DNA from 2 places in the Paenibacillus ottowii genome. Region 1 is predicted to be linked to the other one. Evidence: predicted binding sites of a transcription regulator. Region 1 holds the regulator's gene; the other holds the start of a gene.
What was found. The regulator CtsR, encoded in region 1, represses protease genes until heat stress. The targets are predictions, from matches to a motif close to ATGGTCAATAAAGGTCAAACA.

Region 1 (3,163 bases):
GTTCGTGCTCTATAATTTGCAGCACTACGCCATGCAGATTCTCGATAATCTCCGCTTCGGTTTGTCCCAGTGTAATCTGATTAGATACCTGAAACAAATTCCCGACCGCTTCGCTACCTTCACCATAAATGCCGCGAACCGTAAGACCTACCTGTGAAACAGCGGACAGTATACGATTGATTTGATGAGTCATGACCAATGCGGGCAAATGCATCATCACCGATGCTCTCATACCTGTGCCGACATTCGTCGGACAACTGGTCAGAAAACCTCTCCGATCATCAAATGCATAATCAACATGTGCTTCAAATGCATCATCAATGACCATAGCGCGTTCCCAGGCTTCTCTCACCTGACATCCCGGATATAAACACTGAATACGCAGATGATCTTCTTCATTTATCATAACACTAACTGATTCATCATCACTTATCAACACAGCACCGTTGCGAGATTCGTTCGCCAAATTAGGACTAATCAAGTGCTTCTCAACCAGTACCTGCTTGTCGATCTCATCCAACTCGGATATTTTCAAGGTATGAAAAGTACCAAAACGACGCAAATCATCATACTGAAGGATATCCGTTAAGCGTTGAAGCACTTCTTCCGACTGCTGATTGGTAGCAAGCATGGGAAAAGGCAGATGCTGCAAGTTACGCGCAATTCTTACCCGACTGCTAATGACAATCTCCGAATCCGCAGCATCACCACGCATCCAATCACTTAGCGGCTTTTCCGTAAATCGGATATTGGGCATCACGCATTCCCTCCTACTCTTCACAAACTTTACTCTTCAGTCATTTCTTTTTCAAGCTTTCTGATTTGATCCCTAAGCTCGGCAGCTGATTCGAATTCTTCCTGTACAATGTGTTGTTGCATCTCTCTCTTCAATTCATCAATTTGCCGTTTAACCTTTAGTCGGCCTCCAGTACGGACTGGAACTTTACCCACATGACTTGTACTGCCATGCACACGCTTGAACAGAGGATCCAAACGACTATCAAAATATTGATAGCATGATGGACATCCAAAACGTCCTAGCTTACTAAACTGCGTATAAGTCATACCGCAATCCTTGCATTGCAGATTTTGTGGAACACTGTGACCTGAGGACTGACTTTTTGTACTGGAGTCAAAATCCAACATCCCCGACAACAAGCTATGAATCGAAAAGCCATTAGGTGTTCCAGGGATCATCTCCCCTTTTTCCTTCGCACATGTCTCACAAATATGAAACTCTGTCTTTTCGCCATTCACAATTTTGGTGAAATGCAAAGTTGCCGGCCGCATATTACATTCTTGGCACAGCATAAAAGCACCTCCTTCAACGTCTGGATTTTTTTACAAATCCCTACATCTGAATTGCCAATCTCTATTCACTGGTTAACGGATACTAGCTATTTGGCTGCCAGCAACGAGATCAGCATAGCCTTAAGCAATCTTGCTCGCAGTTGGTCACGATAGGGGAGCTTCAGCAATAATGTATCCCTTGATAAAGCAGCCTTTATGAGACCAGCTTCCCTTTTGCTTAAAAAATGTGCTTCCTCTAACTGATAAATCAGTCCTTCTGCTGCCGACTGGCTAATTTCCTCCCCGATGCTCTGATTAAGGTGTGTATGGATCGCATGTTGTGCAGGTAATTGAATTCGCTGAATTCGAATATAGCCTCCACCACCGCGTTTACTTTCCACCACATAACCTTTTTCCAACGTAAACCGGGTACTAATTACATAATTAATTTGCGACGGCACGCAGGAAAAGCGATCAGCCAGGTCATTGCGCTGAATCTCCACTAAACCTTGGGGACTTTCCAGCAGCATGCTCTTCAAATATTGTTCAATAATGTCGGAAACATTGCGCATTTCATCATCCTCCACTAACGGAAACGCAAGTATTCAAGTACATTTCACGCTCCACAGAGTCCGCCGTATATTGAACTTAACCAAACGGTAAAGTCACGAATCTAAGCAGTACTCAGGTAATCACCTGTTCTACAACCATTAGAAATGTACCGTTTCGTCTCTAGTGTGACCTTTATTTGCGATAAAACATACACTTCTCTTCTGTCCATAAGAAGCATCTCCTAACTATACGCAAATCATGTCGGCATTTCATACTTCTTTGCTGTCAATTGTTTTAAACGGCCAATCCAACAACATAATACTTCTGTAGATTCACACCAATTCTAATTGACTTTGACTTTCTTTGACTATATTCGTATTATAGCACAAATTTCATTTTTGCCAAGGGGTCAATACCATTTTTCGCAATCTAATTATGTTTTATACCAAATCACAAAAAAACTCTCCCCGTTACGGAAAGAGCTTTGCATAGCTATGCTCAACCACATACGATTTGTCTAAAAAGGAAGAGGAGATTAAGAAGAACTAATTTGGACCTTTTATCAGAAAAAATCCAATAAGAACGTTTGTTTTATCGGTATTACACGTTTAAGTGCAGCCACAGACTTACTGTTTCCTTTAATACGCCCCCACTTATACAGATCGTTAGCCTGCTGATAGCCTAGCAATAAAGTCGTCAATGACTGAATCCCCATCTCCAAGTCAGCTTCTGTGGCATTGTCAGATAAATTACTTGTATCCACTCTGTCCAGATGTCCATGCCCTTCCGCAGTAATCGTTAATCTCCATACTCCTTCATTCCAAGGAGCATACTGATCTGTCAGTTGTAAGGTGAGGCTTGTTTCCTCTCCACTCTGCTCAAAAGGGTATCTCTGTACAAAAGCAACTGCATCCACAATACGTCCCATAAAATAAGGTACTGTTTCCTGTTGAATCCGCGGATCATCGAGCAAATAAGGCAGATTATCATCTGCTGGAACGTAAATAAATTTACCTTGGGTTATCATCGAGTCATGATTTGCAAAATAAGTCCACAAAGCCCGACGTGCCGTCTCATTTTCATATACCAGCTCATCACAATTTAACTGTTTATCCTCTATTTTGTACAATGCGTATCCCTGAGGATTGCCTGCATCCGTGTAATATACGGCGGTCCGATAGTTTTCATTTAGAATCCGTTTCTGCCACCATGCCTTATCTCGCACCAGCGTACCATTGTAACGCGAAGCATATGATTGATACACTTGGTCCAGTTCTGAAATATTTTTGACATCCCGTTTAACTGTACCTTCTGTTTTAAA
Region 2 (3,163 bases), 1.4 Mb from region 1:
CAAGCTTGCGTCTGTGGGCCATTGCTATGGCGTTGCCTATCCCGTGAATGATAATACGACTCTCTCGAATCAGGCTCAATATATCCTGAATATTCGTATCCTCAAGCAAGGAGTTGTAAGCATGATTGCTGAGCAAATCCGGTACATGGAGCAGACGGTATTGAGCGCCGACCTTGCGAGCCATCGTGGAAGCAATTGTATTTGCCTGCATTTCCATGCTCTCTCCCAAACCTCCGCGTGCCGGAACGAACCATCCACCCTTAAGCGGGCCGTTAGCAGGTAATGTCAGTTGTTCCGCTACATCTGCAATCGTCGTGCCACCTGTTACAGCGACCACGTCCTCGTCATCCATAACACTCAGCAGCGCCTTTGCGCCCGCACGGCCCAGTTCCTGCTTCGCTAACGGTGAAGCGTCCGAATCCCCTGGAACGACAACCACCTTCCTCAAGCCATAGGCTTGACGAATCTGATCCTCCAATTGGGACAGGCCGAACAAGTTGTTCGCTATCGGCTCCAGCTGTTCTAGCAGATCCAGTCCTGCTTTGCTCACCTTCATGCCTACACTCTCAATCTCAATTAACCCTTGCGCTTTAAGGAGATCGGTCTCAGCGCGCAGTACGCGCTCGGTCATGTCCAGTGAAGCTGCCAGTGTTCTGCGTCCAATCACTTCGGACAACATAATCTGATGCAGGATCGTGTACCTTTTTTTCAAAACATCCATGAGGTCGGGCAGAAGCTGCTTCTGTATTTCTAATATCTTTCGCATGCTTTCCACTCCCGCACACTTCTAAGTTCTATCTCTATGCTATATCTCTAACTGGTCTTAAAATGTCCCGGGATAACTTTTTAAGTCCCACGTCTATCTTAACCAATATTTGCTTCACATGCAAGTCTATCTGATCCTATATTTCTCAACTTTTTATGTGAATATGCGCACGTAATAAAAGCTTGCAATTCAATGCCGTATATCATATAATCATCTTTGTTTCCAATTAATTAGTTGGTTGCTTGTTGTGATTCATTTGTGCGCCCGTGGTCCAACGGATATGACGTAGGCCTCCGGAGCCTGAGATCGAGGTTCGATTCCTCGCGGGCGCGCCATTTTATACAATTGACTAATTGTTCCATATAATATTTTTAACCAACAAGAGCGCTAAGTGCTCTTTTTTTTAATCAATAGTTTGACTTTCTTTGACTTTTTGTTTGAAATTGTTTATCATGTGGTTAATACGGTAACAGTTTATAAAAGGGATATGTAATTTGGCATATCCACCAAATCCACTAATGATATTTAAGGGAGGTTTTTTGACGTGAGCTATGTTCCTATGGTAGTAGAGCAAAGTAACCGCGGCGAACGCGCCTATGACATTTATTCCAGATTGTTGAAGGATCGCATTATTTTGTTGGGCTCGGACGTCAATGACGTTGTAGCCAACTCAATTATTGCACAAATGCTGTTTTTGGCTGCTGAAGATCCTGAAAAAGACATTCACTTGTATATTAACAGTCCTGGCGGTTCCATCACAGCTGGTATGGCCATTTTCGATACGATGCAATACATTAAACCTGATGTATCTACAATTTGTGTAGGTATGGCTGCTTCCATGGGTGCTTTCTTGCTGAATGCAGGTGCCAAGGGCAAACGTTTTGCCTTGCCAAACAGTGAAATTATGATTCACCAACCACTGGGTGGGGCACAAGGACAGGCAACGGATATCGAAATTCGCGCCCGTCGCATTTTGAAAATGCGTGACAAATTGAATCGCATTCTCGCAGATCGCACAGGTCAACCACTGGAACGCATCGAAAAAGACACAGACCGTGACTATTTCATGTCCGCTGATGATGCCAAAGAATACGGTATTATTGATAAAGTGTTAACTAGCTCCTCTCCAGAAGGTGTATAAGAAAAGTAATTTACCTCTGAATAGCTGGTAATTAAGAAGGCTGCCTCAGGATTTTTATATCCAGTAGGCAGCCTTTTTATTTACTATTAATTTTTAATATAGATAATTCATTTATTGAGTCTGTCCCGCAAAGGGCTTTCCGCCCTGAGGCAGCAGTTGAGCAAACGAGTAGGTAAACTCCGGAATTCCATACGCGTATGGTGCATATTCGTACAAATCAAACACGATGGTTACGCCACTGTTGGTCACATAAAAATTCTGATCTGCTGCCAACTCTTTAAATTTGTCAAAACCCTCTCCACCCTGGAGCCCATCAACCTTTTTCTTCAAATCAACATTAAGGAACTTTTTGTAGTTCGGATTTGCCTTTAATACGTCAGATAATTGCAGCAGCTTACCATCAGCAAGCGAGAATGTGTATCCTTTACGTGCTGTCATGCCATGTGCGCCGCCTGTATACGAGTAGTCCTGCATAATCACACTCAGAATACCCTCTTTGTTATAGGCAATCGCAAAATCATTCCCAAACTCATACGGTCTGTCTGTTGTAGCCCCTCCCTCTGCCATCATCTTTTTGCCTGCTGCCAATACTCCCTCTGCATGCTTTTTAAGCACATTATTAATGGCCTGTTGAGCCTCAGGATTCAGTTGACTCCCGCTGATTTGCGGGTACTTAATCTTATAAGACACCTTTGCATTACTCGAAGCTGGAAGCGTTTGAGATGCTATTGTGATTGGATTTTGCTGACTTTTATTTAATGTTACTGTTTTCTGAGCTGCATTCCACTGCGCATCGATACCTAGATAGTCTTTCAGCAGACTCATAGGAATGTACAGCTTCCCGGCGATCATTTTGGCGTCCATACTACGCGTGATGATTCCGTTCACATTGCCATAGGCATCTGAGGAGGAGACCACGATATAGAGTTTGTTGTACCCACTACCCACGGTATATGCCGCTTCTTTGGTGTCATAGCTTACCGGAATTCCCAAGCTGTCGCGCAGGGCTGCCACAGGAAGGAGCGTGTTCCCGTTGAACTGGATTCCTTTGGTGGCTAATGTTTTGCCATTCCATTGAATAGAGATTGCCGGTTGTTGTGAAGTTGTTAACTGCTTGGTCGATGCTGCCTCAATATAGGAAACGGGAACAACCGTCACCCCTGCTAAAATTCCCGCTGCTAGCAGAGCTGAGCCCCATTTTTTCGTATGCTTGTTCATCGTAAGTATTCCTCCCATTGTAAATCTGTATCATCTAT

Region 2: the regulator CtsR is predicted to act here: its motif matches at 1,179-1,199, upstream of clpP (ATP-dependent Clp endopeptidase proteolytic subunit ClpP).

Annotation. Positions count from the first base shown of each region.
Region 1 covers NZ_CP191577.1:815,741-818,903, forward strand. The annotation lists gene ACQQ6X_RS03790 (protein arginine kinase) at 1-757, opposite strand, end outside; gene ACQQ6X_RS03795 (UvrB/UvrC motif-containing protein) at 787-1,311, opposite strand; gene ACQQ6X_RS03800 (CtsR family transcriptional regulator) at 1,398-1,862, opposite strand; gene ACQQ6X_RS03805 (GNAT family N-acetyltransferase) at 2,405-3,163, opposite strand, start outside.
Region 2 covers NZ_CP191577.1:4,985,804-4,988,966, reverse strand. The annotation lists gene ACQQ6X_RS23255 (sugar-binding transcriptional regulator) at 1-766, opposite strand, end outside; tRNA gene ACQQ6X_RS23250 (tRNA-Arg) at 1,027-1,101, shown strand; gene clpP (ATP-dependent Clp endopeptidase proteolytic subunit ClpP) at 1,311-1,907, shown strand; gene ACQQ6X_RS23240 (PdaC/SigV domain-containing protein) at 2,019-3,125, opposite strand.